One region of the Arthrobacter senegalensis genome, then DNA from elsewhere that is predicted to be linked to it. Evidence: riboswitches for the same ligand, from Rfam matches in the RefSeq annotation. Region 1 holds a riboswitch; the other holds the start of a gene.
The links. A riboswitch is a leader RNA that binds a small molecule or an ion and turns the genes downstream of it on or off. The one in region 1 is predicted to bind S-adenosylmethionine.

Region 1 (15,569 bases):
CGCGGATCTGGCGCTTGTAGTCGGAGAGGGTCGGAACCTTCGGGTCGCGGCGCAGCAGGTGCGACAGGTCCTCGATCTTCCTCGTGGTCACCGGGCCGGGGACGGTGGCCGCGATGATGTCCAGGTCGGCCGGGTCCACCTGTACGTCCTTGGTGCCCGTGATGGCCAGCACCGGCATGTGCAGGCGCTCCAAGTTCGGAACGGGGTCGAAGTCGAGGAACTCCCGATGCCAGAGCGCATTGATCTTACGGCCCTGCATGCGCACCACGTCCTCGGTGGTGGCCCGAAGTTTTTCCACCGACTTCGCCTGCACCTTAACCAGGTCCTGGCGGAAAAGCTTCAGCAGCAAGCGCGGGAAGGCGGGCAGCGAGTCGCTGATCTGGGCCGTCTGCCACCTGCCTGTCTCAAAGCCTGTCTGCGCCGAGGCTGAAAGCAGCACAGCCCCGTCCACCCGGGTACCGGGCTCTGCCGCCACGGCCGCCGCGTGGTAGCTGCCTTCGCTGTGGCCGACCAGGAATACCGGGAGGCCCGCGGCCTTCCGGGCGGCCATCCAGCGGAGGGCGGCCGCGGCGTCGTCGCTGTTCTGACGGAAGCCGGCCGCCCAGAAGGATCCTTCCGAGTCGCCGGTACCGCGCTTGTCGTAGCGCAGCGACGCGATGCCGTGGTTGGCAAGCGCCATCGCCAGGTCACGGCTGATGCCCAACGGCATCCGTTTGTGGTCGGCATTGCGGTCGATCGGTCCCGAGCCCGGCAGGATCAGCGCGGCGCCGCGGACCGTTCCGGCCGGTTCAGCCCAGGTTCCCGTCAGCTGAACGGTCCCGGACGGGAAGCTGACCACTTCTTCGGTGAACGCCTGACCGGCGGGCAGGCCGGCGGCCTTCCGGATCCGGGCCGCAACATCCTCGGCATCGGGAAGCGACACGACCACCCGGGCGTACTTTTGCCCGTCCAGGTCAAGCTGAACTGCCGGGGTGCCGCGGCGGGCGACGGCGAGGGTCTTGCCGCGGCCGCGCCACGTTCCCACCCGAGTCCGTCCCGGGATCGCAAGCCCGGGAGCCCGCAGGCCGTGGACGCCGTCGAACGCATCCGCGAGCACCCGGACGGAGGTCACCGCGGACAGCGGGAATCGCTGGTCGCCGAGCAGCCCCGCAACTTTCTCGAATCGATCCAGCTCCAGCAGAACCTCCTTGTTCTCCACCACTATCGCCGCCACCGCGCCTCCCTTCGGGTCGTTTATTGCTCGTGTCTTGGTCGTTTGGTCGCCCACTTGGTTACCGGACAGTACGATTATTATCAGTTGTAGGAACAATGTCAATTGTGAGAACGTTGAGCCATGTCCTCCTCACAGAGCGCCGATCTGATCCTGCACCCCGTACGCCTGCGGATCGTCCAGACGCTGCTGGGCAACCGTGAGCTGACCACGGCGGAGATCTCCGCCGAACTCCCCGACATTCCCACCGCGACGCTTTACCGGCACATCGGCGCGCTCTCCAAGGCCGGCGTGCTGGCGGTGGCCCAGGAGAGACCGGTTCGCGGCACCACCGAACGTACCTTTCGACTGGACGTAGCCAGGAGTTCAGTGGCCGAGGACGATCTGGCGTCCATGACGGCAGATGACCACCGGCGCGGCTTCATGGCCTTTGCGGCCGGGCTGCTGGGTGCCTTCGACCAATACATCTCCGGGGGGAATCCGGACTTCGTGCGCGACGGGGCCGGTTACCGGCAGACCGCCCTCTGGATGACGGACGAAGAGTTCGAGGATTTCACCTCCGCCATCAGGGCTGCCGCAGAGAAGGTGGCGGCCAACGGCCCGGAAGAGGGGCGGCACCGCCGCTTGTTCTCCACGGTCCTCATCCCGGCGGATCCGCCCGCCTGACTGACCGCCCCGCCGGGCCCGCGCCGGGAGCAACGTCCACATCGGCGGCCCATGGGCGGGAGGAGGCGGCGACGCCGGCGACTGGTTATGAAGGGAGGCAGCGACGCCGGCGACTCCCTCACGAACGGAGGCATCGCCGTCGTGATGACCCGAGAGGGCGGGGCGTTACGCGTCCCAACAGAGGCAGAAGGGGTGTCCGGCGGGGTCGGCGTACACCTGGAACCCCGAGGCGGCCGCCGGGTCATCGGCCGGCTTCAGCAGCTTGGCGCCCAAGGACGTCGCCTGTTCATGTGCGGCCGCGAGATCGTCTATGTAGAGGTCCAGGTGGATTTGCTGCGGCGTCCCGTCCGGCCAGCCGGGCGGAGTGTGGTTGGGTGCAAACTGGAATCCCAGCCGCGATTCGCCGTCCACCATCACCGTGTGCCAGTCGTCTTCGGCCTCGACCGTTCCGTCGAGGAGGCCGGCCCAGAACGTGCTCTCCGCCGCGAGGTCGGCGGCGTCGAACACGATGATTTGTCTGCTGATTTTCATGCGGTCATCCTGCCACCGCGCCGGAGTTGCGTCCATGGTTAGCGGGGATGCGCCTGTTTCCCCGGCGGGTTCCCCGACGAGTGGTTCGCGTCTTTGTTACGGCGGATGGTCATTCCGCCTTTGTTACGGGTCATTATTACGGGCAGTTTGCCGGGAGCCCCGCCCGTGCCGTTTAGTTGGTGGTGACCATCCCGAGCGGCCGAGAGACCTGGATCGACGACGCCGCAGCAACCCTGGTCATCGGAAGCCCACCCAGGCTGCCGGTGATAACGAGGTGACAAGCCACGGGTACGGCCGGCGATTGCCGGGCCGCACGGCTTGATCCGTAGGGTGCTACTGCCAGGATCGATGGAGTGATCCCATGACTGCAGTACTGTCGTCGTCCCGCCACGCGGCTCCCGTTGCCGCTGCACCCGCGGCCCGTTCCGACTCCGCGCTTGCTGTTTCCTTTCGCGCCCTGAACCGCACCTTCGGCACGGGAGCACAGGCCCACACCGTGCTGCGCGACGTGAACTTCGAGGTCCGTCCCGGCGAGGTGCTGGCCATCCTGGGCCCGTCAGGCTGCGGCAAGTCCACCTTGCTCCGCGCCGCCGCCGGCCTCGACGCGCCCAGCGCCGGCGCGGTGGAAATCGACGGAACGCCGGTCCAGGGCATCGACTCCCGCTGCGCCGTCGCGTTCCAGGAACCCCGGCTGCTGCCGTGGCACACCCTGCAGGCCAACGTGGCCATCGGCCTGCCCAAGAGCTCCAGCGCCAAGCAGGGCAAGTCCAAGGTCGCCCGGCTGCTGGACCTGGTCGGGCTGGCCACCTTCGCCAAGCACCGGCCGCGCGAGGTCTCCGGCGGCATGGCCCAGCGGGCATCCCTGGCCCGGGCCCTGGCCCGCAATCCGGGCGTGCTGCTGCTGGACGAACCGTTCGGCGCGCTGGACGCGCTGACCCGGATCAAGATGCAGGACCTGCTGCTCGATATCCACGCGGCGGAACCCACCACCGTGTTGCTGGTGACCCACGACGTGGACGAGGCCCTGCAACTGGCGGACAGGATCATCGTGCTTGGCACGGAAGAGGGCCGCGAGGACGACGGCGCCACGATCGTGCGCACCGTCGACGTTCCCGGCAGCCGCCCGCGGGACCGCGGTTCGGTCGAGTTGGCCCGAATGCGCCGCTCGCTCCTCGAAAGCCTCGGCGTCGACGGCCATTAGGGCCGCCCTCGCCACCCACAAATCACGCAATGCCCGGGCCGTTCGCGCCCGAAAGTCATCCGTAGCGGAATTTCTCCTGTTCCGCACCCCATCCAAAGGAACCACCATGTCTCTTGCTCTTGCCAGCCGATTCTCCCGCCGCCCGCTCCTCGGCGCTGCCGCCGTTGCCGCCACCGCCTCGCTGGCCCTGACCGGCTGCGTTGCCGGTGAGGATTCCGAAGCCACCGCGGCCCAAGGCGGCGGCGATGGCGTGCTCAACATCGACTTCGCCACCTACAACCCGCTGAGCCTGGTCATCAAGGAAAAGGGCTGGCTGGAGGCCACCTTGGCCGACGACGGCGTCGAGGTGAACTGGGTGCAGTCGGCCGGTTCCAACAAGGCCAACGAGGCGCTGCGCTCCGGAGCGGTCGACGTCGGCTCCACCGCCGGTTCCGCGGCGCTGCTGGCCCGTGCCAACGGCTCGCCGATCAAGACCATCAGCCTCTACTCGCAGCCGGAATGGGCCGCCCTCGTGGCGCTGCCCGACTCCGGCATCGAGTCCGTCGAGGACCTCAAGGGCAAGTCCGTGGCCGCCACCAAGGGCACCGACCCCTACTTCTTCCTGCTCCAGTCGCTGGAAGAGGCCGGCCTCTCCGCCGACGACGTCACCGTGGAAAACCTGCAGCACGCCGACGGCCTGACCGCGCTGAAGCAGGGCTCGGTCGATGCCTGGTCCGGCCTGGATCCGATCATGGCCGGCGCCGAACAGGACGGCGCCGAACTGTTCTACCGGAACCTGGACTTCAACACCTACGGCTTCCTGAACGCCACTGAGTCCTTCCTGCAGGAGGAGCCGGAACTCGCGCAGGCCGTAGTGAACGCGTACGAGAAGGCCCGCGCCTGGGCCGCCGAAAATCCCGAGGAAACGGCACAGATCCTCGCCGACGTCGCCGGCTTGGACCTCGAGGTCGCCACCAAGGTGATCACCGAGCGCAGCAACCTGGACGTTGAGGCGGCCCCGGGCGAGAAGCAGCGCGCCGTGCTGGCGAAGGTCGGTCCGGCATTCGTCGAGACCGGCGACGTGAAGAGCCAGGCCGACATCGACGAGGCCCTCGCCACCCTGCTCGACGATTCGCTGGTGAAGCAGGCCGATCCGTCGGCCATCAAGGAATCCTGATGACGCACCTCGGTAATCCCGGCGCCTCCGGCGCCAGCGTTTACGCCACCGGCCAGGAAGGCCTCGCGGCCACCGGCGTCCTCAAAACCGCGGGCGCGCCCCGGCCGGAACAGGACGGCCCCTCAACCGAGCGCTTCCCCGCCCACGGATGGTCCCCGACCGGGGTGCTCGGCAACGGCTGGGCCCGCCTGCTCCTTGGCCTGCTGCTGCCCGCCGCCCTGCTCGCCGCCTGGCAGTGGAGCACCTCCGCCGGCCTGTTCAGCTCGGTCCAGCTGCCCGCCCCTGCGGCGGTCGTCGAGGCCGCCGTCGACCTGATCCAGCGCGGCGAACTGGCGCAGCACGTGGCCATCTCCACGCAGCGCGTGCTGCTCGGCTTCGCTTTTGGCGCCGCCCTCGGCCTGGTCTTCGGCGCGCTGATCGGGCTGTCCAGGGTTGCCGATGTGCTGCTCTCCCCTACCATCGGGGCGCTGCGCGCGGTGCCGTCGCTGGCGTGGGTGCCGTTGCTCATCCTGTGGATGAAGATCGGCGAGGACTCCAAGGTCACGCTGATCCTGATCGGCGCGTTCTTCCCCGTGTTCACCACCGTCTCGCTGGCGCTGCGCCACGTGGACAAGAACCTGGTGGAGGCCGGCCGCGCGTTCGGGCTCAAGGGCGTGAAGCTGCTGACCACCGTGCAGCTGCCGGCCGTGGTGCCCGCCGTGTTCTCCGGGCTGCGGCTGGCCTTGGCCCAGGCCTGGCTGTTCCTGGTGGCGGCGGAACTGATCGCCTCCTCCATGGGCCTGGGCTTCCTGCTCACGGATTCGCAGAACAACGGCCGCACCGACCGGCTGCTGCTGGCCATCGTCCTGTTGGCCATCATCGGCAAGATCACCGACGCGCTCCTAGGAGTCGCGGAGAAATGGGCAGTCAAGAGATGGGCATAGAAGTAGCCGAAACCGCCGGCGGCCGCCGCGCCGCCGGGAGCACCGCCGTCGTCGGTCAGGAAGGGCCGGCGCCGTACCTCGACCGGGTAACCGAATGGCCGGAGCCGCAGACCGAGGCCGAGCGGATTGAGTTCTGGGAGCGCGCGGCGGCCCGGCTTCTGTGGGCCGAGCCGTGGCACACTGCGCACTCCGTGACCCCGGCGGACAGCGCCGCGCGGCGGGGACCCGAGCTGCGCTGGTTCGACGGCGGCACGCTGAACGCCGCGGTCAACTGCGCCGACCGTCACGTCGAAGCCGGCTTGGGCGACAAGGTAGCGCTGCACTTCGAGGGCGAGCCCGGCGACCGCCGGACGGTGACCTACCGCGAGCTTCAGGAGCTGGTCTCGCAGGCCGCCAACGCGCTGCTGGCGCTGGGCGTCGGCAAGGGCGACCGCGTGGTCATCTACCTGCCGGTGCTGGTGGAAACCGTCGTGATCACGCTGGCCTGCGCGCGGATCGGGGCGGTGCATTCGCTGGTCTTCGGCGGCTTTTCCGCGGAGGCCCTGAAGTTCCGGGTGGAGGACACCCGCGCCAAACTCCTGGTCACCACCGACGGCCAGTACCGCCGGGGCACCGCCGTCCCGGTCAAGGCCAACGCGGATGCGGCGGTTTCCGGCGAGAACGCGATCGAACACGTGCTGGTGATCAACCGCACCGGCCACACGGACATCAACTGGGTGGAAGGCCGCGACGTGTGGTGGCACGACGTCGTCGAGACCCAGCCGCGCGTCCACGAGGCCGAGGCGTTCGACGCCGAGACGCCGCTGTTCATCATGTACACCTCGGGCACCACCGGCCAGCCCAAGGGCCTGGTCCACACGACCGGCGGCTACCTGACCCAGGCCTCGTTCAGCCACTCGTACCTGTTCAGCAACCCGGACCCGGACGCGCGCGAGGACGACGTGCACTGGTGCACCGCTGACCTGGCCTGGGTCACCGCGCACACCTACGAGATCTACGGGCCGCTGAGCAACGGCGTCACGCAGGTGATCTACGAGGGCGTGCCGAACGCCCCGCACCCCGGCCGGCACTTCGAGGTCATCGAGCGCTACGGCGTGACCAGTTACTACACGGCGCCCACGCTGGTCCGGTCGCTGATGGGCTGGTTCCCCGACGGCATTCCGGCCGAGTACGACCTCAGTTCCATCCGCCTGTGCGGCACGGTGGGCGAGGCCGTGAACCCGGAGGCCTGGCGCTGGCTGCGCACCCAAGTGGGGCGGGATTCGCTGGTCGCCGGGGACCCCTCGTCGGGCGTGCCGATGGTGGATACCTGGTGGCAGTCGGAGACCGGGGCCACTGTGCTCTCGCCGCGCCAGACCGATGCGTCCTTCAAGCCCGGCTGCGCCACCCGCGCCCTGCCGGGGCTGGCCACGGATATCGTGGACGACGGCGGCGCCCGGGTGGGTGCCGGCGAGCAGGGCAACATTGTGGTCACCAGGACCGGGCCGGCGATGGCGCGGACCGTGTGGGGCAACCCGGAGCGCTACTTCACGTCCTACTGGGAAAAGTACGCGGCGCAGGGCTGGTTCCTGGCCGGCGACGGCGCCCGCTTCGACGCCGACGGCGACACCTGGATCCTGGGCCGGACCGACGACGTCATCAACATCTCGGGGCACCGGCTGTCCACGATCGAGATCGAGTCCGCGCTGGTCTCACATCCGGCGGTGGTTGAGGCCGGCGTCTGCCCGACCTACGACGCCAAAACGGGACACGCGGCCACGGCTTTCGTGGTGCCGCGCGACAAGTCGCTGATCGGGACGAGGGTTGCGGGGCTGACGGCCGCAGCGCAGGCCCCTGAGCAGCCGGAGGCCGGTCCGGCCTCCGGAACGGCGACGGCCGCGCAGGCCGCGGAAACTACGAAGCAGGCCGCGGCAATTGCGGCCTTGCGGGACCACGTTGCCACGCAGATCGGGCCTATCGCCAAGCCCCGCGACGTGGTGTTCGTCCCCGACGTGCCCAAGACCCGCAGCGGCAAGATCATGCGCCGGCTGCTGACCCAGTTGTTCGAGGGGACGGAGCTGGGCGACACGACCAGCCTGCAGAACGAGCCGTGCATCGCCCAGATTAAGGCCATCTGCGACGCACGCTAAACTTCTCCGCCTTCACCGGCCGTGCCACCCGAGGCCGGCCAAAACTCCCCAAGTTTTGGCCGGCCGCTTGGCGTCACCGGCCGTTCGCTCCCACGTCTCAGCGGAGGCTCACGACGTTTCTCCTAGTCAGGGCGATATGACCCTTCCGAAACGAGGGAAGTTTGTCCTATACGTGGGAGCGAACCCAGGCTGGTCCGTCAGGCCGACCTCCGCAGCATCGTCAGGACCTCCGCGACCACGCGTTCCGGCGCGAAGACCAAGTCTTCGTAAACGTATCTAAGGGTAGGCAGCCCTCTGAGCATGCCCGCGTTGTTCCGTCTCCGGTCTTTGAGGAAGGTCGCGCGATCCCAGTGGAAGTCGAATCCGTCCAACTCAATGATGAGGCGGCCTTCCACCAGCATGTCCACCCGCCCGAGCCCCCGGATCAGCACCTGTGTTTCCACGTGGAGCCCGGCAGCGCGAAAGAGTTCCCGGGCAATGACCTCCAACGGCGAGTCGGCGTCATGGCCTATGCCCTGCACCAACTGCCGCCGCAAGCTGTTTCGTGTTCCCGGCAGACGATCCATAAGCTCTGCCTTCGAAACCCGTCTGAGGCGTACCGCTGACTCGGCTATAACCAGCGCCTCCAAGCGCGGCCGGCAGCGGATTGCGTGCAGCACACAATCCAGGGTCCCTACGTAACCCCACCTCCCCTCGGCTGCGAGCCTGCCACGGTGCTTGATCACGGTCTCAGGTTGTCTGCCATGGTCCGCCCAGAGATGCAATTGGGGCGGGTCTTTCACTGTCCAGAGTCCCAGCTCCCCGGCGGCCGAGACGCAGGTGATGAGCCCGCCAGCCATCATCGCGATGCGCAGATCGGCATCCGCATTGGCAGTGCCTACTAGCCCCCGTCGAAGGGACGTCACGGCGCCCGACGCGACGGCCACCTTGATCGCATCCGGTCCGATGCCCGCCCGGCGCAGGTCCCTAACGAGGGCTGTTCCTCCTCTTTTCGCCACCCAGCCGGCGATCATTTCGGGAGTCTGCATGTAATCGAGGATGACCGCACCCTTCGGCCGCCACCACTGCCGGCCCGAAATTGTGGACATCGGATGACCAGCAATGAGTAGCGGCCGCCGAACACCTGCGAACGGACTGCATCGCCGGCGCCGAAGACTTCCCGGCCCAGTTGAACCTGCCAGTCCTCCGGCGGGGCCGCGAGGGGCTTCCCGGCTCGGCGTGGACCCGCCTAATCCTGACGCAGGGCGCGCACCAGCGAGTTGAACCGCTCGTTGGCGGCCAGGTCCTCGATCAGGACCGACGCCCCGTCCGGCCCGGCCAGCGGGATCCGCCAGTTCGGGTATTCGTCGGCGGTGCCCGGCTGGTTCTGGGTCCGAAGCTCCCCCACAGCGTCCGTGAGCGCAACGCCCAGCAGTACCGACGGGGTCTGCGTGATGAACGCGTGCAGCGCCTCGACGGTGCGTTGTTCGGCGGCGGGGCCGGCGCCGTCGTCGTGCTGTGGCGCGGCCGGCACCCGCGAGCGCACCGTGGAGAGCACTGCCTCTTGGGCTGCCTGGTCCAAAGCCCGTTCCTCCTCCACGGGCCGGTTCAGCAGGCCCAGCGATTCACGCAACTCCACGTGCTTGCCCGCCAGGTAGCCGGCGGTAGGCGGCAGGTCGTGCGTGGTGACGCTGGTCAGGCAGGATCGGCGGTAGCGCTCGGGTGCGCGGGGGCTGCCGTCCTCGTACTCAAACCACAGGATGGAGGTCCCCAGGATGCCGCGCTCGGCCAGGTAGTCCTGCACGCCCGGCTCGAACACCCCGAGGTCTTCACCAATAACGACGACGCCGGCCCGTTCCGCTTCCAGGGCGAGGATGCCGATCAAGGCCTCGTGATCGTAGTAAACGTAGGCGCCTTCGCCGGGAGGGCTGCCGGCGGGGATCCACCAGAGCCGGAACAGCCCGAGGATATGGTCCACCCGGATGCCGCCGGCGTGCCGCAGGATGGTCCGCAGCATATCCCGGTAGGCAACATAGCCGGATTCGGCCAGGCGGTGCGGATGCCACGGCGGCTGTGACCAGTCTTGGCCCTGTTGGTTGAACATGTCCGGCGGCGCGCCCACGGAGATGCCGGGCGTCAGCACATCCTGCAACGTCCAGGCATCGGCGCCGGTTGGATGGACGCCGACGGCGAGATCGTGCACTATCCCGATGTTCATTCCCGCATCGAGGGCGCTGGCTTGCGCCGCCTCGAGCTGCTCGTCGCACAGCCACTGCAGCCATTGATGGAACTCGCTGCGGTCCTTCAGCTCGCTCCGCTGTGCTTCGACGAAAGCGGCATCGGACCACTCCGGTGCCCCGGCCGGAACAGTTTCGGCCATGGCACACCACAGGGCAAAGCGCTCCAGCCCCTCGCCTTCCTGCGCGCGGAAGGCTTCGAACCGCTGCTGCCGTTCCGTGGACCGGGGCACCGCGAAGACCGTTTCCAGAGCCTGCAGCTTGGCCGCAAAAACCGGGTCGCGGTCCAGGATGACGGCGTCCAGGTTCGCGTCGTGGAAGTTGTTGGCCAGCGGGACGCCGCTGGCTTCGGGCACGTCCTCGACCCGCAGGTACAGGGGATTGACGAACCGGCGCGTGGAGGGCAGGTAGGGCGAGGGCTCCACCGGCGGTTTCGGCTGCGCCGCGTGCAGCGGGTTGATCAGGACGAACCCCGCACCCTTGGCCGCGGCCGTCTCGGCGAGGCTGGCCAGGTCATGCAGGTCGCCGATGCCCCAGGAGGACCGCGAGCGCACGGAGTACAGCTGTGCCATCAACCCCCATGTCCGGGGAAGGCGGTCGGCGGTGGTCAGGCGCCGCGGGGTGACCACGAGGGCACACCGTGCCTCGCTGTCGGATGGCTCCGGGGCCGCGCCGGTTCCGGGCTCCATCGACTCCGGCATTTCCGGCGCCGCGCCGGTCCCGGCCTCCACCGCCTCCGACCGGTCCGGGGTCGCGCCGGTTCCGGCCTCCATCGACTCCGACCATTCCGCTACTTCCAGCGTGTGCCAGCCCAGCGGGATGTCCGCGGGCACCACCGCAGTGAAACGAACAGGCGAGGCATCTTCCGACTCCTCCCGCCCGCCGGCCAGCACCTCGACGTCGCGCCGGGAGCCGTCCTCCAGCAGGATCCGGACCCGCGGACGGATGCCGGGCCGCGCATTGACCGGAACCTCGGTGGCACTGCCTTGGCGGACGACAACGGCGGGCGGCAGCGTGCGCTGCACCGGTGCCAGTTCAGCGGCCCGGAGGGAAGCCGTCACATCGTCGTCGGTGGCACAGGGGACGTCGAGCGCGGTGAGGACGGAAACCAGCGTTGCCTCACTGACTGTTTTCTCGCCGCCATCCCAGCCGCGGAAGGTAATGCCAACGCCATGTTTCCCCGCGAGGCGCTGCAGCGCCGAAAGTTCAGCCATAGACCCAATCTACGGTGAACTGTCCGGACGCGGGAACGTCCCTCCTCGGCCGGCCCTGAGAAGATAGTGGCCGCGAGAGGCGAAGCACCGCCGTCGTGCCGGGCATTCGCAAGCCGGGCATTGCGCGGCGTGCGGGCGAAGGCGGGCACCGCCGTCGTGCCGGGCCGCCGCAAGCCCGGGCAACCGCACGGCGTGCCGCCTCAGGGCCCGGGCGCCCACAGCCCGGACGCAACGCGGCTAAACATTTTTTGGTGCCGCGGCCGTTGGTTGCGAGAATGGACGGGACCATCCCGAGCGGTTGAGAGATCTGGCTCTTTGACACCGCAGCAACCATCCGGACGCCACCGGAAAGGTGCTACCGCCAGAAGCGATGGAGAGAGCGCAAGCAATCTTTGATCCGGACGGTGCCTGCACGGTACCGCCAGGACCGTCATTCCGGGAACCCAAGTTTTGAAGGAGCAACCGCCTGATGGCTGAACGCACATTCGGTTTCCGCACCCGTGCCCTGCACGCCGGCGGCACGCCCGACGCCGAGCACGGTGCCCGGGCCGTACCGATCTACCAGAGCACCTCGTTCGTGTTCAAAGACACCGACGACGCCGCGAACCTCTTCGCGCTGCAGAAGTACGGCAACATCTACTCGCGCATCGGCAACCCCACGGTCGCCGCGTTCGAGGAGCGCATCGCCTCGCTCGAGGGCGGCATCGGCGCGGTGGCCACGTCGTCGGGCATGGCCGCCGAGTTCATCACCTTCGCGGCCCTGGCCGGGGCGGGCGACCACATCGTGGCCTCGTCCAAGCTCTACGGCGGCACCATCACCCAGCTGGACGTGACGCTGCGCCGGTTCGGCGTGGAAACCACGTTCGTCGACTCCAACGACCCGGCCGACTTCGCCGCGGCCATCGGGGAGAACACCAAGGCCGTCTACACCGAGATCGTGGCCAACCCGTCCGGCGACATCGCGGACCTCGCCGGCCTGGCCGCGGTGGCGCACGACGCCGGGCTCCCCCTGGTCGTGGACGCCACCCTGAGCACGCCCTACCTGATCCGCCCGATCGAGCACGGCGCGGACATCGTGATCCACTCCGCCACCAAGTTCCTGGGCGGCCACGGCACCACCCTGGGCGGCGTCGTCGTCGAATCCGGCCGTTTCAACTGGGGCAACGGCAAGTTTCCGCAGATGACCGAGCCGGTGCCCAGCTACGGCAACGTGTCCTGGTGGGGCAACTTCGGCGAGTACGGCTTCCTCACCAAGCTCCGGTCCGAGCAGCTGCGCGACATCGGCCCGTCGCTGTCCGCGCAGTCCGCGTTCCAGCTGCTGCAGGGCGTGGAGACGCTGGCGCAGCGGATGGACGAGCACCTGGCCAATGCCCGCACCGTGGCCGAGTGGCTGGAAGCCGACGAGCGCGTCTCCTGGGTCAGCTACGCCGGCCTGCCCGCGCACCCGCATTACGAGCGGGGCCGGAAGTACCTGCCCAAGGGCGTGGGCTCCGTGTTCAGCTTCGGCGTCAAGGGCGGCCGCACCGCAGGCCAGAAGTTCATCGAATCGCTGCAGCTGGCCAGCCACCTGGCCAACATCGGCGACGCCCGCACCCTGGTGCTGCACCCGGGATCGACCACCCACCAGCAGCTCACCGCCGACCAGCTGGTGGCTGCCGGCGTGCCCGAGGACCTGATCCGCATCTCCGTGGGTCTGGAAGACGTGGACGACATTCTCTGGGATTTGGACCAGGCGCTGGCCGCCTCCCAGCAGGCCGGCGCCGAGCACGGCCCCAGCCGCGACCATGAGGACGCCGCGTTCGACAGCTCCGAGTTCGCCTCGCCCAGCTATGCCGGCGAGTCGTGCGCGATCCCGGCGGAGCGCTCCCCCCGGACAGAGCCCGGAACGCGCGTGGTCGAGTCCGTCGAAGAACTGATCGAAGCCGAAGAAGGAGCCGCCAAGTGACCGCGACACCGGAACGCACCTGGATCGGCCCGTCCGCCGCGGAGCGTCTAAACATCCTGCGCAACACCAAATCCATCGCCATTGTCGGCGCCTCGGACAAGCCGAGCCGGGCCAGCTACTTCGTGGCCACGTACCTGCTGTCCAGCTCGCCGTACAAGGTGTATTTCGTGAACCCGGTGGCGAAGGAGATCCTGGGCCAGCCGGTGTACAAGTCGCTGGCGGACCTGCCCGAGGTGCCGGACCTGGTAGACGTCTTCCGCAGGCACGACGACCTGCCCACCGTTTTGGAGGAAACCCTGGCCGTCGGCGCCAAGACGCTCTGGCTGCAGCTGGGCTCCTGGCACGAAGAGGTCGCGGCCCGGGCCGAGGCCGCCGGCTTGAACGTGGTGATGGACCGCTGCGTGAAGATCGAGCACGCCCGCTTCCACGGCGGCCTGCACCTGGCCGGCTTCGACACCGGCGTGATTTCCTCCAAGCGGCAGCTGACCGCCTAGGCGGGCGCCCCGCCGGCCTGCCGCCTCGAGCGCCTGCCGCCCCGCCCCTTGTCCCCCGGCCTTCCGCTTCGAAGGCAGGGGCAAGGGGCGGGTTTTTTCGTGCCCGGAAGTAGACGGAAAGAGCCTTCAAGGATTTCCCCAAGGTCCTCGTCGGATGCTGTGGCCAGCCACACATCACTCGACTAGGGGGAGTCACCGTGTTTACTGCACCAACCGATCCGCAACCGAGGAGGGGCACCGAACGTGCCGACAAGGGGAGGCCATCCTTCCCCCGGAAAGTTACGGCCGGGCTCGCCGCGCTGGTGCTGGGCGCGGGCGTGCTGCCCTCCGCCCTCGCCCCCGCGGCGTTGGCAGCGCCGGTAGGCCAAGGCCTGACCCTCAATGCCGGGGACATGCGGTTCATCCTGAAGCAAATCAAGATCGCGGAAAACCACGCCACCAAGGAAGACGCCGAGGGCAAACCCGTGCCGGGCCAGCCGCTCCTGGGCCCCGGCCCCAACCAAATAGCCAATCCGCTGCTGCCCTACGGGCTGCGCACGGTGGACGGGTCCGACAACAACCTGGTGCCCAACCAAGGGCACTTCGGCGCCGCCAGCCTGCCCTTCCCGCGGCTGGCAGAACCGGAATGGCGGACCACCGCCGGCGGGCAGTCGTACAAGTCGGTCAACGTTCCGATGATCCGGGACGCGGACCCGCGCTTCGTCAGCAACGTCATCGTGGACCAGACCTCCACCAATCCGGCCGCGATTGCCGCGGCGGGCAAGGCACACCGGACGGTGAACGACGGCCCCACGGCGGTCCCCTGCGACGACGAGGGGTTGCCCCTGAACTGCGTTCCCGACGGCGAGACACTCGACATCCCGAATGTCACCACCGACTTCGGGCTCTCGCCGCCATACAACGGCTTCTTTGCCCTCTTCGGCCAGTTTTTCGACCACGGCATCGACTTCACCAAGAAGACCAGCAACGTCGTCATGATGCCGCTGGCCACGGACGATCCGCTGTACGTGGAGGGATCGCCCACAAACTTCATGCTGCTCAACCGGGCGGAGAACCAGCCCGGCCCCGACGGCAAGCTCGGCACAGACGACGACGTCCAGGACGCCACGAACACGGACTCTCCGTGGGTCGACCAGAGCCAGACCTACTCGTCGAATCCGTCCCATCACGTCTTCCTCCGGGAGTACGAGCTCAACGAGGACGGCGACCCGGTCTCGACCGGCGAACTGGCCGAAGGCGAACCCGGCGGCATGGCCACCTGGGCGGACATCAAGGCACAGGCCGAGTCCATGCTCGGCCTGAAGCTCTCCGACGCCGACGTCGTGAACATCCCGATGCTGGCCACCGACCAGTACGGGCGCTTCCTGCGCGGCCCCAACGGGCTGCCGCAGTACATCACGCAGGACAAGCAGTTCGTGGAAGGGAACCTGGAGAACCCCGTCGCGCCGCCGGCGGATGTCCAGCGGATCGGCATCGCGTTCCTGGACGACATCTCCCACTTCGCGGCACCGTTCGACTCGCGGGGCGCGGCCCTGACACCCGACGGGGACGGCGGCATCACGCCCACCAGCGGCCGGCAGGACCCGGGCACCTACGACGACGAAATGCTCGACGCGCACTTCGTTGGCGGCGACGGCCGCCTGAACGAGAACATCGGCCTCACCGCCGTCCACCAGGTCTTCCACTCGGAGCACAACCGGCTGGTCACCTACATGGAAGAACTGCTGACGTCCCTGAACCTGGACCTGAACGAGTGGAAGCTGCCCAACGGCGAATGGAACGGGGAGCGCCTCTTCCAGGCCGCACGGTTCGTGACGGAGATGGAGTACCAGCACATCGTCTTCGAGGACTTCGCTCGCAAGATCCAGCCGGGCATCAATCCGT
Region 2 (15,569 bases), on a different contig from region 1:
GCCGCGTGCCATTCCGGCCGGCCCTGCCTGGCGGACCGGGCATTTTGGTGCTCAGACATCAAACGTCTAACGTTTAGAGAATGATTTTAGAGCGACGGCCCAGCGGCGGCAGCAGCGGGGACCACGCGCTGGGCAGCGACCACGCGCCGGGCGGCGACCATGCGCCGGGCAGCGACGAGGCTCCGCGGGAGTTCGCCGAGGCCCTGGTGCCGGAGCTCAACGTGCAGGAGCCTGCCCCGGCGCCCGCCGCCGCGGACCGCCGCTGGTTCATTGCCGCGGCCGTAGCCGCCGTGATACTCATCGGGTTGAACCTCCGGGCTGGTATTGCCAGCGCGGCCGCGCTCTTCCACGACCTGCAGCAGCTGCTGGGGTACGGGCCGCTGGTCGCCGCACTGCTGCCCACCGTTCCCGTGTTGTGTTTCGCCGTGGCCGGAGCCGCGACCGCCTGGCTGAGCAGCCGCATGGGGCTGGAACGCGCCATCGCACTCGCGCTGACACTGCTGATTGCCGGCTTGGGCCTGCGCGGAGTCGAATCCGTCGGGATGCTGCTGGCCGGCACGGTGGTGTCCATGTCCGGACTGGCGGTCTGCAACGTGGCGCTGCCGGCGTTCATCCGCAAGTACTTCGCGCACCGGCCGTCGACGATGACCGGGGCCTACACCATCTCCATGTCCGTCGGCGCCACCCTGGCCGCGGCCGTCAGCGTCCCGCTGGCCGCACAGTTGGACTCGCCGTCGCTCGCGCTGGCCGTCTGGGCGCTGCTGGCCGTCGTCGGGCTCGCGGTGTTCCTTCCCATGGCCGTGGTCGGCAGGCGCGGGTCGGGCACACCGACGCGAGTCCATTCGTCGCCGTGGCCGCTGCTGCTCACGCGCAAGGGCGCGCTGCTCACCGGCCTGTTCACCATCCAGGCGCTGCTCGTCTATTCCGTGATGGGCTGGCTGCCGTACATCCTGATCTCGCGCGGGGTGGATGCCGCGGCCGCCGGGCAGCTGCTCGCGCTGGTCCAGCTGGTGTCCATCCCCGCCGTCGTGCTGCTGTTGTCCATGGCGGCGCGGCCGGGCCTGCTGCGGCCGGCTTTCATGATGACCTGCGCGGCGTCGCTGGTGGGCTACCTCGCCTTGCTGGTGCTGCCTGCCGAGCTCGCCGTGCTGCCCGCGGTTTTGATCGGACTGGGTTTCGGGGTTTTCCCGCTGCTGATGCTGGTGATCAGCCGCAGCGGTTCGGACGCGGCCGAGACCACCGCGCTGTCCACGCTGGCCCAATCGGTCGGCTACCTCTTCGCCGCACTGGGCCCGTTCGGGCTCGGCCTGCTGCACGATGCACTCGCCGACTGGACCATCCCGCTGGTGCTCCTGGTGGCCGGCGCGGCGATGCAACTGCTGCTGGCCCATGCGGTCAGCGGCCTGGTGCGGGAGGCGCGGCCGTGAGGTCCGGCCCGCTCCAGCGGCCGCCGCTCGCGGAGGAAGTGACGTCCAGGCTGCGGGAGTCCATCGCGGCGGGGCGGTGGCAGCTGGGTGCCCGGATCCCTTCGGAGCCGGAACTGATGGCGAGTCTGGGCGTCTCCCGCGGCACGCTGCGCGAGGCGGTCAAGGCTTTGGCCCACGCCGGGATGCTCGAGGTGCGCCGCGGCGACGGCACGTACGTGCGCGCCACCAGCGAGATCAGCGGCACCGCCCGCCGCGCCTACCGGGAGTACGACGACGAGGACGTGCTCCAGGTGCGCTTCGCGCTCGACACCCAGGCGGCGCGGCTGGCGGCGCAATCGTCGCGATCCGAGCCGTCGGGCCCCGGCGGCGCCGTGGAGGCGCTGCGGGAGAGGCTGGCCCGGCGCCGGCATGCGTGGGCCGAACAAGACCTGGAAGGCTGGATCGCTGCGGACTGGGACTTCCACCTGGCCGTGGCCGAGGCCTCCGGCAACCAGCTGTTGCACGAGCTGTACGGCAGCTTCGGCGATGTGTTCCACGGGACCAAGATGGCCCAGCGATTGCGGGACGGCTTCGATGGATGCCTGCGCGCCGGACACGAGGACCTCGCGGACGCCATCGCGGCCGGAGACGAAGAAGCCGCGGTGCGGACCGTCACCGCCAACCTGCGCTACTGCCTGAAATGGATGCCGCAGCACGGCCAATAACGCCATGCTCACGCCGTGCTGCGGCGGGCTCTGGCCGCCGCGGCCGCGCGTGTGGCATGATGCCGCCCCGCCGGGGTACCTTGAATCACGAAGCCCGGACTGTCGGGACGCAGGGAACGAGGAAAGCTGGCGATGTCCACTTCGACGAAACCGTCCGGGAGCACCCGGAAGACGTGGCTGAAGATCACCGCGGCGGTGGCCGGCGCCGTCGTCGTGCTCCTGCTGTTGGTGTTGCTGGCCAAATGGATGCGCACGATGCCGGGCGTCCAGGACTTCCTGGCCGCCTACCCGGGCCGTTCCGAACTGCCCGAATCCGCGCCCGTCGGGCTGCCCGCCTGGCTGGGCTGGCAGCACTTCCTCAACTTCTTCCTGATCGTGTTGATCATCCGCACCGGCCTGCAGGTACGGGCCGGTACCCGCTCGCCGGCGTACTGGACACGCAACAACAAGGGCCTGGTGAAGACCAAGAACGCGCCCACCAAGATCACCCTGAACCTGTGGTTCCACCTGACGCTGGATGCGTTGTGGGTGCTGAACGGCATCGTCTTCATGGTGCTGATCTTCGCGACCGGGCACTGGATGCGGATTGTGCCCACCAGTTGGGACATCTTCCCGAACGCGCTGTCCGCTGTGCTGCAGTACGCCTCGCTGGACTGGCCGCTGGAGAACGGGTGGGTGAACTACAACGCGCTGCAGCTGCTGACCTACTTCGCCACCGTCTTCATCGCCGCCCCGCTGGCCATCGTCTCCGGCCTGCGCACCTCGGCCGCCTGGCCCAAGCGGGCCGCGGTCAACAAATACTTCCCGATTGAGGCGGCCCGGGCCATCCACTTCCCGGTGATGGTGTACTTCGTGCTGTTCATCATCGTGCACGTGACCCTGGTGCTGGCCACCGGCGCGCTGCGCAACCTCAACCACATGTATGCGGCCACGGACGACGGCGGATGGACCGGTTTCTGGATCTTTGCCGCCTCCGTTGCGGTGACCGTGGCGGCTTGGTTCCTGGCCCGGCCGATCTTCCTGCGCCCGATCGCCTCGCTGACGGGCAAGGTCACGAGCCGCTGACCGCGCGGCCGCCTGATCGCCGGCCGCTGACCGCGTGGCACGCGTGGCCGCCGCCTTACCGCCAGCCGCTGACCGCCTGACCGCGGCTGAAGGCTGCACCGCTACACTGCTCCCCATGATCACCGTTGCGGCCATCGCCGCGTGCCTTGTCTTCGCGCTGTTGGCCGTCTTCCAGATCCTGCTGGCCGCGGGCCTGCCGCTGGGCCGGTTCGCCTGGGGAGGAAGCCACCGCATCCTGCCGGCGAAGCTGCGCATCGGGAGCGCGGTCTCGGTGCTCCTGTATGCGTTCTTCGTGTTCGTCATCATGGACCGCGCGCAGTTTCTCGACGCGTTGCCGGAGACCGCGTCGCTCGTTCTTGGCTGGGTCCTGACCGCGTACCTGTTCGTCGGCGTCCTGATGAACGCCATCTCGCGCAGCAAGCCCGAGCGGTGGACCATGACGCCGGTCGCCCTGGTCTTGGCCGCGCTGAGCCTGGTGGTTGCCCTCGGTTGACGTGGTTTCCCGCCCTTGGCGGGCGAGCTGCAAGGCTTTTCGTCGGTGGCCGTCCAGCCGTTTGCGGGCCTCACGGCCCTTCGCGGGCGGGGGGGTCCGGCGATTGACGGTCAGGCAGGGGAGGGGCTTGCCCCGCGGGCGGGGCGGGCTCACGATTGGTTCACTACCGGCCGATCGGAGGAAGCCATGCAGGTCCGTATCCGCCGCGCACTGACAGCAGTTGCCGTGCTCGTCACCGTCCCGGCGGCCCTTGCCGGCGGCCTGGTCCTGTGGCTGCGCTTCAGCCCCCGGCCGCTGGCGGTGCTGCTGCGGGTGCTGTCGGAACGGGACGGCCGGCGCACGGCCCGCGCGATGGCCCGGCACGTGCCGGACGGAATCAGCGAAGTATTGGATCAGGAATACCTCAGCAACCACGGGCATACCCGCCTGGACGTGTTCTTCCCGGACAAGGCGGCCGAGGATTCGCTGCGTCTTCCGACAATTGTCTGGATCCACGGCGGGGCCTGGATCTCCGGCACCAAGAACGACGTCGCCAATTACCTTCGAATCCTCGCCTCCTACGGCTTCACCGCCGTGGGGGTGGACTATTCGCTGGCCCACGTGCGCCGCTACCCCGCGCCGGTGCGCCAGACGGCCGCCGCGCTGCGCTACCTGGAACACAATGCCGAGCGGCTTCACATCGATACCGAGCGGATCGTGCTGGCCGGGGACTCGGCGGGCGCGCAAATTGCCGCGCAACTGGCGCTCGTCATCGCCGATCCCGACTATGCCAAAAGGCTCGGCATTGCCTCGCCCATGAAGCCGGAGCGGCTGCGCGCGGTGCTGCTGCACTGCGGGGCGTACGACCTCTCGCTCGCCGGGGCGGACCAGGCCGGGAACCAGAATTACCTGCGCACGGTGCTGTGGTCCTACACCGGGGCCAAAGACTATCTGGAGCGTCCGTACGTCGCGCTGGCCTCCGTGGCCAAGCACGTGGGCGCCGATTACCCGCCGGCTTTCGTGTCAGCGGGCAACACGGACCCGTTGCTGCCGCACTCGCTCGGGCTGGTCGAAGCGCTGCGGATCAAGGGCGCGGCCGTGGAGGAGTTCTTCCCCCATACGGAGGCCGGCCTAGGGCACCAGTTCCAGTTCAACCTGGAGTTGGAAGCGGCGTGGCAGGTGCTGGAGCGCAGCGTGGCGTTCCTCCGTCGCCACACCGGCTGATGCCGCCCGAGTTGAATCGGCGCCCCGCTACGAGGAGTGTTCTTCGGTGTCTGCATCACCCGGCCGGCGCCGACGCCTCCCCGGGCACCGCCGTCGTACGCTGGAAACCTGTCCAGCGAAGGGGGAACTTTCAATGAACGACGCCGGCTCGCGCCTCATATTCGGCTGCATGGGGTTGGGTGGTGGCTGGGGGAGCGGGCCGCTGGAAGCGGCCGATGTGGCGGCCGCGCACGCGGCCGTGGCGGCGGCGCTGGAGGCCGGGATCACGACGTTCGACCACGCCGACATCTACGCCCACGGCAAGGCCGAGGCCGCGTTCGGGCGGGTGTTGGCCGGAAGTCCCGAGCTGCGCGACTCGATCCGGCTGCAGGGCAAATGCGGCATCCGGCTGCCGGCCCCCGGCATGGTCGGGCACTACGACTCCTCGCGGAAAGCCATCCTGACCCGCACCGACGAGAGCCTGCGCCGGCTGCACACCGATCACCTGGATACGCTGCTGATCCACCGGCCCGATCCGCTGACGCCGGCCGAAGAGATCGCCGCGGCGTTCAACGAGCTTCGGATGGCCGGGAAGGTCCGCCGCCTTGGTGTCTCGAACATGTCCGGCGAACAGATGCGCTGGCTGCAGTCGGCGCTGGATGAACCGCTGGCGGTGAACCAGCTGGAAATGAGCCTGTACCGACGCGACTGGCTGGAGTCAGGGGTGCTGGTGAACCACCCGGAGGGACCGGGGATCAGCTTCCCGCACGGCACCTTGGAATACTGCGCCGCCCACGGGGTGGAGCTGCAGGCCTGGGGAGCGCTGGCCCAGGGCCGGTACAGCGGGCGTGCGGCAGCGGAGGCCGCGACACCGGATGCTTCCGCGCCCGCGGATGCCTCTCCCCCGGCGGATCAAGCAGCGGCAGCCCTGGTCACGGAACTTGCCCGGGACAAGGGGTGCCCGCCCGAGGCCGTGGTGCTGGGCTGGCTGCTGCGGCATCCGGCAGGCATCCGGCCGGTCGTCGGTACCAGCAGCCCGGACCGGATCCGGGCCTGTGCCGAGGCGGAAGCGGTTGGAGCATCGATGACCCGCGAGGAGTGGTACTCCCTGTGGGTGGCGGCCCGAGGCAGGCCGCTGCCTTAGCTGCCCGCGCCCGGCCCCGCAGCTGCGGGCGGGGCCGGGACCATGCGTCCTAGACGAAGGCCGGCTGTTCCAACCGGCGGAACGCGGAATCGTGGAAGACCAGGGGCTCGTGGGTGCCGTCGTGCGTGGACAGTCCGTGCACCTGCAGCAGCACGACGTGGTGGTCCCCGGCCGGGACTTCCTGGTGCACCGAGCAGTCCAGCCAGAGCGCCGCGTCGTTGAGGAAAAGCGCGCCGTCGTCGGTGCCGTGCAGGCTCAGGCCGGCAAAGCGGTCACCGGTCCTGGACGCGATCTGGCGGCAGACGCCGTCGTGCCCGGTGCCGAGCACCGAGACGCCGATCCGGTTGGCCCGCCGGACCAGCGGCCAGGTCCGTGAGGTGTTTTGCACGGCGAACATCACCAGCGGCGGCTCGAGGGAGACGCCCACGGTGAACGAGGAGGCGACGATGCCCTGCGGCTCGCCGTCGACGGTCGCGCACAGCGCCGCGATGCCCGAGGGGAACCGGCCGAAGGCGGAGCGCAACGTGTGGGGGGTCAGGTCATGGTGTAGCGACATGGCGTCCTTGGGGCTTGGGCGCATCCGCTGCGGCCGAGCTGCTGCGGGTGGATACGCGTACTTGCCTGCCGACATCCCCGGCGGGCCGAATCATCACCTGGAGCACCCCGCTACGGTAGAGGGTTGCCGGCCAACCAGCCAGGGCTGTGAAGTTGGCGCTCTTGATTCGTCTCCACGCTAAGAGCGGGGAAGGGCCTGGGTCAAACGCCGGTAACAGTTCGTCAAATGCAGCGTTTTACTCCCGGGCCACGCGAGGTGGCTGCTGCCCGACGGGCGGCCGTGCGACGGCTGCTGCCCCGAAGGCTACTGTCCGACTGCTGGCGCCACGGCTACTGCGCGGCGGCGCCCGGGCGCACGGTCTGCTGCCGGAACGGATGCGCCGGGTAGACGCCCAGGATGCGGATTTCGGTGGTGAAGAAGTCCAGTTCCTCGAAGGCGTGGACCATGGCCGGATCGTCCGGGTGGCCTTCGACGTCCACCATGAACATGGTGGCGGCAAACTCGCCGCCCACCATGTAGCTCTCCAACCGGGTCATGTTGATGCCGTTGGTGGCGAAACCGCCCAGCGCCTTGTACAGCGCGGACGGCACGTTCCGCACGCGGAACACGAAGCTGGTCACGGCCGGACCGGGAAGTTCCTCGCGGGACGGGACCGGCCGGCGGTCGGCCAGCACCACGAACCGTGTGGTGTTCGTCGGATCGTCTTCGACCTTTTCCGCGAAAACCTCCAGGCCGTAGAGTTCGGCGGCCATCGGCGGCGCCAGGGAGACCTTGGTCGGGTCCTTCCATTCGGCCACCTCCCGGGCCGAACCGGCGGTGTCGCCGGCGATGACCGGAGTGAGCCCGAGCCTGCGGATCAGCTTGCGGCACTGGCCCAAAGCATGGATGTGGCTGTGCACCTCCCGGGCCTGCTCCACGGTGGCCCCGCGTACGCCCAGCAGGCTGAAACGGATGGGCAGGAAGAATTCCTCCACGATCTGCAGGGTGGTCTTCGGCAGCAGGGCGTGGATGTCCGCCACCCGCCCGGCGATCGAGTTGTCGATGGGGATCATGGCCAGTTCCGCCTCGCCGCCGGTGACGGCAGCGAACGCATCCTCGAAGCTGGCACACGGCACCGCTTCCCAACCGGGGCGCACTTCCAGGCAAGCCATGTGGGAGTTCGAGCCGGGTTCACCTTGGTACGCAATCGCTGGAGCCATGGGCGAAATTATCCCACCGGGGCGGGCCGGCGCTTCATTCCGGGCAACCGGGCGGCGTCATATAACCGGGACCGGCCCGCCAACCGCTTAGTACAGATGCGATTCCTGGGTGATGCCGTAGGGCACGTCGTCGCTCAGCTCCACCGTAAACTGCCCGGGGCCGGTGCGAGTGACCAAGATGCCGCAATCGCCGTCGATGGCGGCGAGCTTTTGCAACTCTTCGACCGCAGCATTCAGGAGATCGTGCGCTTCGGAAGCCGTCTGTGCGGTCAACGACTTGGTAGCCAGGGAAGTGGCCATGGTTCTGCCTTTCGTGGCCGGAGGTTTCCGCGCAGGAGAAACGCGGGATGGAAGCTTCCGGCCGGAACGAGCCTGCCATGCGGAACGGTGCATGGAACTTTACATTCTGCCATCCCAGATGACATCAGATGAATTTCGCACCGGCGTGGCGTGCGCCACACCCGGCGTGGCGGCGTGGTGCTGTGGACCGGTGCAGGCGGGCCCCCCCCCCCGCGGATGCAGGGAGCCGTCGGGGGGAGGGTGGGGGCAGCCGGAAGTGAACCCGGTCCTAGAACGGGTTGAGCAGCCGGTGGACGAACTGCCGGGTGCGCTCCTCCCGCGGTTCGCGCAGCACCTGTTCGGGGTGTCCGCGTTCCACCACCACGCCGCCGTCCATGAACACCACTTCGCTGGCCACTTCACGGGCGAAGGCCAGCTCGTGGGTGACCAGGGCCATGGTCCAGCCCTCGTCAGCCAGTTCCTTGATCACGTGCAGCACGTCGCCCACCAGTTCAGGATCCAGTGCGGACGTGGGCTCGTCGAACAGCAGCAGCGAAGGTTTGAGCGCCAGCGCCCGGACAATGCCGACCCGCTGCTGCTGTCCGCCGGAGAGCTGATGCGGGTACTGGTCTTCCTTGCCGGAGAGCCCGACACGGTCCAGCAGCGACCTGGCCTCGCGCACCGCTTCGGCCTTGGACCGCTTCTGCACCTGGACCGGGCCCTCGATGATGTTCTGCAGCACGGTCATGTGCGGGAACAGGTTGTAGTGCTGGAACACCATGGCGCTTCGGTCGCGCAGGGCGGCGATCTGTTTTCGGTTCACCGGCGAACCGAAATCCACGGCCGGCCCGCCCGAAAAGGCGACCCGCCCGCCGTCGGGGATTTCCAAGCCGTTCAGGCAGCGCAGCACGGTGGTTTTGCCCGACCCGGAGGGTCCGATCAGGGCCAGTACCCCGCCCGTCTGGACGGAGAGGTCGATGGACTTGAGCACCTGGTTGCTGCCGAAGGACTTGCGCAGCCCCTCTACGGAGAGCACCGGCCCTGCGGCGGAGCCGGGCTGCGAAGCGGCGGCGGAGGGGACGTCAGTGGGCGACATAGCGGTCCAGCCTCTTCTCCAGTCGGGACTGCCCGGCGGAGAGCACCAGGCAGAACACCCAGTAGACCGCCGCGGCCTCAATGTAGAGCAGCATGAACTCCTGGCTGAACGCCGCGATTTCCTGGGCGGCCCGGAACGCCTCGGTGACCAGGATCAGGGAAGCGAGGGAGGTGTCCTTGACCAGCGAGATGAACGTATTGGACAGCGGCGGCACCGACACCCGCGCGGCCTGCGGCAGGATGATGCGGCGCAGGGTGGTGGTGCCGGCCATGCCGATGGTGTGGCCGGCTTCCCACTGGCCCTTGGGGACGGACAGAATCGCGGCGCGGATGATTTCGGCCGCATAGCCGCCCACGTTCAGGGAGAACGCGATGATGGCGCTCGGCCACGGTTCAAGCACCACGCCGATCGACGGCAGGCCGTAGAAGATCACGAACAGCTGGACGAGCAGCGGGGTGCCGCGGATCACCGAGACGTAGGCGCGCGCGATGCCGGCCAGGATCCGGTTGCGGCTCAAGCGCATCAGGGCCACGACGAGCGCCAGCAGCAGGCCGATGGCGAAGCTGGCCAGCGAGAGGGGGATGGTGCCGGTCAGCCCGCCCTGGACTATAGGCCAGAGTGAACTGCCGACGAGCTCCCAGTCGATGTCCATACGGTTACGTTAGCGTCTCCCTTTGAAGCGGCCGGATTTACTTGCTGACGTCCGCGCCGAAGTACTTCTCGGAGATCTTTGCCAGCGTGCCGTCGGCGCGCAGCTCCTCCAGCGCCGTGTTGAAGGCCTCCACCAGCTCGTCGCTGCCCTTCTGGAAGGCGAAGGCGCTCTGCGTTTCTTCGTCCGTTTCGGCGGCTACCTTGATGTCTTTGTTGTCGTTGGTGGCCTGGTAGTCCAGGTAGGTCAGCTTGTCGTTGACCGTGGCGTCCACCCGGCCCTGCTCCAGCAGCGAAACCGCCTGCGCCCAGCCCTCCACGGCCTCGACATTGGCTCCGGCGCCCTTGGCCAGTTTGTAGAAGTTGCTGGTCAGCGACTGGGCGGACGTTTTGCCCTCCAGATCCGCCAGGGAGGAAATGTCGTTGTTGTCCGACTTCACGACGACGACGCCGGTGCTGACCGTGTACGGGTCCGAGAAGTCGTACTTGGCCAGGCGGTCTTCGTTGATCGAAACCTGATTGGCGATTACGTCGAAACGGCCCGCCTCCAGCCCCGCGAAGATGGCGTCCCACTGGGTCTCTTCAAACCGCACGTCGACGCCGAGCTTGTCCGCCACCGCGGTGACGACCTCTACGTCGTAACCGGTCAGGTCGCCGGTGCCGTTCTCGTGGAAGGAGAACGGGCGGTAGGTCCCCTCGGTCCCCACGGTGATCACGCCTGCGTCCTGGATCTCCTGCAGCGTGGTCGCGGCGGAGGAGGTCGCCGGCTCCGACCCCGACGGCGAGGACGTGCTGCAGCCGGCCAGCACCAGGGCGGCGGCTGCGGCGGCACCGAGGACGGACAAACGACGACGAATCATGGTGGAAAACCCCTTGTGATGTGGGACGACGAGCCAACCGGCGGGTGGCCGGCAAACGCTGAAGCTACCACGTGCAACAACGGGTACCTCAAGATATGTTCCGAACTGTGTCGGCAATGTGAGCAGCCGCACTCCCGGCGGCGCGCACCGGCGTCGTTATTGTTCTATTCGGGTGCCACCCGCACCACGAGTGCGCCCGGATCGACGCGCATCATCAAACGGGACCCCATGCCAATATGGTCGCCGTCCAGCTGCATCTCCTGGGGCCGGCCGGCGTGGATCTCCACGTGCTTGCCCTGGTAGTAGTCAACCGAAGGATCCACGCTCCGGCCGCGTTTGGCGAGCCCGGCCAGCACGCCGAGCCAGCCCAGCCGGCCACGCGGGGAGATGGTCATGACGTCCAGCAGGCCGTCGTCGAGCTGCGCACCGGGGAACATCTCGAATCCGCCCTGGATCTTGCCGCAGTTCCCGCCCATTACGCTGCGCATCCGCACGGTCATGGGCTTGCCGCCGTCTATGGTGACCGTGGCACGGACCGGCTTGCCCGGAAGGTTGCGCAGGCCGGCTTCCACGTACGCCAGCCACCCGATACGGTCCTTGAGGCCGTCGTCGGTGCCGCCAATCACGGCGGCGTCGAAGCCGAGGCCGGCCATGACCAAAAACACGGAGTCACCGCCCGACCTGTCCACGGTGGCCCGGACCACGTCGATCCGCCGGTCCCGGCCGGCCAACGCGATGCCGGCAGCGGTCTCCGGGTCGTCAACCGGCAGGTCCAGGTTGCGGGCCAGCAGGTTGCCGGTGCCCAGCGGGATCACGCCCAGCGGCATGTCGGTCGCCGCCAGCCGGCCGGCCACCCGCCGCACCGTTCCGTCACCGCCGGCGGCGATGACCAGATCGACGCCCGCTTCCAGCGCCTGGTGCGCCTGGCCGGCGCCCGGATCTTCGAGCGTGGTCTCGAGCCAGAGCGGCGGCTGCCAGCCGGTCTCGGCGCACAGGCCCTCGACCAGCGCCACCAGGTCGAAGTTGAACTTCTTGGACGGGTTCCAGACCACCGCGGCACGGCGGGAAGCTGGGGGAGCGGATTCGGTCATGGTGTCCTTACTGTCCTGTTTGCCGGCTGAAGGCCGACGTCCCGACGAACCCATTCAAGCACCATCCCGCCGGTGCCGCCCGGCTCGACATCGCTGCTGGCCGCTTATAGGTTCTAACAGGACACCCTCGGATCCGGGAGAAGAATTGCTTCGGCGCGCACTTGCATCAATCACCGCCCTGCTGCTGACGGTAGCGGTCTCTGCCTGCGCTCCGGAGCGGGAATCGCCGGATCCGACCGCCCGGGCACTGGCGGAAGCGTTGGCTGCCAATGACGTGTCGAACGTGGCCTTCGCCGATGCCACCGGCGCCCAGGTGCAGGAACAACTGGCCGCGCTGACCGAGGGGATGGCCCCCTTGGAGCCCGAAGTCACCGTGGAAGGCGTCGAAGAGGTCGAATCCAACCTCTTCCGGGCCACCCTTTCCTATGACTGGCCGGTGGCCGATGCGGAGCAGGGCTGGAGCTACACCACCAGGGCCGACCTGCACTACGCCGAGGACACCTGGCACGTGCGGTGGAAGCCCGAAATCCTGGAGCCCTCGCTTGCCGAGGGCGAACGGCTGGTGCTCTCCACCGAGGAACCGCGGCGCGGCCAGATCCTCGACGCCGAGGGTGAGGCGATCGTGAAGAACCGCCCGGTCAGGGTCGTTGGCATCGACAAGACAGGCCTGGACACAGCGACCGCCGAGGACTCCGCGCGCGCGCTGGCCAAGCTGGTAAACATCGATGCCGCCGCTTACCTGGAAAAGGTTGAAGCCTACGGGCCCAAGGCATTCGTGGACGCCATCACGCTGCGTGAGGACGCCTTTGACAAGTTGGACCAGAAGAAGCTGAAGGACATCGAGGGCTTCCTGGCGGTAGGTGACCAGATTCCGTTGGCGCCCAACCGCACCTTCGCCGCGCCGGTGTTGGGATCGGTCCGGGAGGCCACGGCCGAAGACATCGAGAAGTCCAAGGGCACCGTGGCCGCGGGCGAGACCGTAGGCTCGTCCGGCTTGCAGGAAGCCTTCAACACCGAGCTCTCCGGCACGCCGGGAGTCACCGTCTCCGCCGTCGGGCAGCCCGCCGAAGAGGGCGGCGAAGCGCCGTCCCGCCAGCTGTTCCGCCAAGACCCGGTGGACGGCGAAAACGTGAAAACCACGCTCGTGCCGAAGTTGCAGTCGGCAGCCGAGGACATCCTGGCCGACATCGACTCGCCGAGTTCGATCGTCGCGCTGCGGCCGTCGACCGGTGCCGTCCTGGCGGCCGCGAACGGTCCGGACAGCGAAGGCTACAACACCGCGTTCCTGGGCCGGTACGCCCCCGGTTCCGCCTTCAAGATCGCCACCGCGCTGGGCATGCTGCGCAACGGCGCGACGCCCGATTCCGCCGTCACCTGTGACCCGGAACTGGTCGTGGACGGCCGAAGCTTTGAGAACGCGGACAGCTACCCCGCCGAGTTCACCGGCCGGATCACCTTGACCGAGGCCATCGCGCACTCCTGCAACACCGCGTTCATCGCCGAGCACCGGGAACTTTCCCAGGACCAGCTGGCTGATGCCGCCGGCGCCCTGGGCATCGGCATGACCGCGAACCCCGGCATCGAGGCCTTCATGGGCGACGTGCCGCGGGAGGACACCAAGGGGACCGCGCACGCGGCCTCGCTGATCGGCCAGTCACGGGTGCAGGCGTCGCCGCTGGCGCTGGCCACGATGATGGCGGCCGTGGTGGAAGGCGGTTCGGTCGTGCCGACGCTGGTGGACGGTCACGACCCCAAGGCCGAGCTCCCGGACGTGCCTGAACTGACCGCCGGGGAAGCCAAGCAGTTGCGCAGCATGATGCGCTCGGCCGTGGTGGACGGCTATCTGGCCAACCTGGCCGACCTGCCCGGGAAGCCCGCCATCGGCAAGACCGGCACCGCAGAGTACGGCTCGCAGGACCCGCCGCAGACCCACTCCTGGGTGATCGCCGGCCACGGGGACCTTGCCATCGCGGTGTTCGTGGAGGACGGCGAGCTGGGCTCCGAAACCGCGGGCCCGCTGGCCGAGGCTTTTCTGGAAGCCGCCGCCGGCTAGGCATCAAACGACGACGACGACGCCGGCGCCCGCCAAGGTGCCTGAAGGCACCGAAGGCGGGCACCGACGTCGCCAGCGGCCGGCCAAGGCCCGGCCTTCGCCCGCCAGCCGCCGGCCTGCCTGCAGAGTTCCAGGCTTACCAGCGGTGGGCCACGTCAATCACCAGGCGGGACATGCTGCCCGGGCCGTCCAGGGTGAAGACCCGGAACGGCAGGCGGGCGCGCACGCCGAGGCCGATGGTGGTGTACCCCTCGAAACTGCCGCCCCAGGAGAGCTGGCGGAAGGTGGTGTAGCCGGTGACGTTCACCAGCTCCTTCGGGTTGGCAGGCCGGTAGGTGCCGCGCCCGTTGGAGTCATACGCCGGAGCCTTCACGACCACGGCCAGATCGGCGCCGCCGCGCAAGGGGATTACATGGCCGGATCCTTGGGCCCGCACCGTCCCGTACCTCACCGAGTAGCCGGCCACGTCGCCGCGCAGGTCCACAACCATGCGGTCGAAACAGGCGTGCCGGCCGGTGCGCACGTTGGTAATGGGTGCGGTCGTGGTCCCCGGCGCGGACTCCGGCGTCGAGCCCCAGGTGATGCCGCAGTAGGGCGCCGCGGTGGCGGGGCCGGGCGCCACCAATCCCAGGCCGAGAACCAACAGGATTACGGACAGCCATGTGGGGAGCTTGCGCATGGCACACCGCCTTTCATGGGGGTGACAGATGCACTCAGGATAGGGGCGTTTTCCGCGACGGGACCCGGCACGTCCGCGATAACGCCGCAACCGTTACGGCACGCGGCCCGGGCACGCTTTTCTTGATCCTTCGGTAATCGGAAACGCACTCCGCCCGTAACCAAACACGGCGGGGAGAAGTGTTACGACGTTTCGTAACATAAATCACAGTGCTGCAATTTAAAGGCGCGGCCAGTGGCATAATTCCAGCATTAGCCGGTTCGGACCCCCACGTTTTTGCCGGGCCGGCGATCCCCCAAAGAGCCGGTCCCGCGTGAACATACCGCGGGGCCGGCTCGATTTAAACGTCACACCATAGGCGCCGCCCGCAGGCGTCCCCGGCGCCCCTGCAGCCCCTGCAGCCCCTGCAGCCCAGTGCAGACCCCTTCAGCCCACTTCGAAGGTCCTGAACCCGCCGGTGGGCGGGCCGTACGTCGCTTCGACCGCGTCCACCCGCCCCGGCGCCGTGCCGGATTCGAACGCGGCCGCGAACTGCCGCACCGCATCGCGCGGCCCCTCTGCCACCACGCCCACGGTGCCGTCCGCCTGGTTCACGGCCGAGCCCACCAGCCCCAGGCGTTCGGCGCGTTCCCGTGCCCAGTACCGGAAGCCCACTCCCTGGACCCGGCCGCTCACCGTCGCGCTCAGGCGGACGTTCCCGGTGGGTTCCTGTTGCATGCTTCGCTCCTGTTCGAACATCGGTCCAGCGTACGACGGCGCCTCGCTTCAGGCAGCGCCGGAACCGTAGGGGCGCGTGATGGCCTCCAGAAAGTGGCCGTTCGGGTCGGTGAAGTACACGCCGCGGCCGCCGTCGTTGCGGTTGATTTGCTGGGGTCGGCTGCGGCCCGGGTCTGCCCAGTAGGCGATTCCGGCCGACCGGATGCGCGTGAGGATCCCGTCGAAGTCGTCCTCGGCGACCAGGAAGGCGTAATGCTGGGGCTGCACGTTCCCGGCGGTGTCCGCGTAGTCGAGTGCCACGCCGCCCTCCAGCAGGACCGTCATGAAGTGTCCGAACATGGGCTGCGGCGGATCGAGGCCGAAGATCTCCGCAAAG

Region 2: it holds a riboswitch for S-adenosylmethionine, as region 1 does, so the genes downstream of both, AC5RVG_RS05300 (flavin reductase family protein) here and AC5RVG_RS07160 (O-acetylhomoserine aminocarboxypropyltransferase/cysteine synthase family protein) in region 1, are expected to answer to the same signal.

Annotation. Positions count from the first base shown of each region.
Region 1 is NZ_JBNHGZ010000002.1:366,957-382,525, forward strand. Features, by position in the region: gene AC5RVG_RS07115 (alpha/beta hydrolase) at 1-1,267, opposite strand, end outside; gene AC5RVG_RS07120 (helix-turn-helix domain-containing protein) at 1,334-1,876, shown strand; gene AC5RVG_RS07125 (VOC family protein) at 2,042-2,407, opposite strand; gene AC5RVG_RS07130 (ABC transporter ATP-binding protein) at 2,769-3,608, shown strand; gene AC5RVG_RS07135 (aliphatic sulfonate ABC transporter substrate-binding protein) at 3,715-4,764, shown strand; gene AC5RVG_RS07140 (ABC transporter permease) at 4,764-5,687, shown strand; gene AC5RVG_RS07145 (acetate--CoA ligase) at 5,663-7,816, shown strand; gene AC5RVG_RS07150 (endonuclease domain-containing protein) at 8,014-8,844, opposite strand; gene malQ (4-alpha-glucanotransferase) at 9,045-11,246, opposite strand; SAM riboswitch class I at 11,529-11,623, shown strand; gene AC5RVG_RS07160 (O-acetylhomoserine aminocarboxypropyltransferase/cysteine synthase family protein) at 11,716-13,191, shown strand; gene AC5RVG_RS07165 (CoA-binding protein) at 13,188-13,685, shown strand; gene AC5RVG_RS07170 (Ig-like domain-containing protein) at 13,883-15,569, shown strand, end outside.
Region 2 is NZ_JBNHGZ010000001.1:1,118,052-1,133,620, reverse strand. Features, by position in the region: gene AC5RVG_RS05330 (MFS transporter) at 81-1,427, shown strand; gene AC5RVG_RS05325 (FadR/GntR family transcriptional regulator) at 1,424-2,131, shown strand; gene AC5RVG_RS05320 (cytochrome b/b6 domain-containing protein) at 2,264-3,196, shown strand; gene AC5RVG_RS05315 (hypothetical protein) at 3,312-3,689, shown strand; gene AC5RVG_RS05310 (alpha/beta hydrolase) at 3,876-4,892, shown strand; gene AC5RVG_RS05305 (aldo/keto reductase) at 5,026-6,015, shown strand; gene AC5RVG_RS05300 (flavin reductase family protein) at 6,065-6,571, opposite strand; SAM riboswitch class IV at 6,624-6,738, opposite strand; gene AC5RVG_RS05295 (prephenate dehydratase) at 6,901-7,770, opposite strand; gene AC5RVG_RS05290 (hypothetical protein) at 7,858-8,070, opposite strand; gene AC5RVG_RS05285 (amino acid ABC transporter ATP-binding protein) at 8,339-9,145, opposite strand; gene AC5RVG_RS05280 (amino acid ABC transporter permease) at 9,132-9,791, opposite strand; gene AC5RVG_RS05275 (amino acid ABC transporter substrate-binding protein) at 9,835-10,653, opposite strand; gene AC5RVG_RS05270 (diacylglycerol/lipid kinase family protein) at 10,818-11,744, opposite strand; gene AC5RVG_RS05265 (penicillin-binding transpeptidase domain-containing protein) at 11,890-13,797, shown strand; gene AC5RVG_RS05260 (AMIN-like domain-containing (lipo)protein) at 13,934-14,476, opposite strand; gene AC5RVG_RS05255 (acylphosphatase) at 14,903-15,193, opposite strand; gene AC5RVG_RS05250 (VOC family protein) at 15,242-15,569, opposite strand, start outside.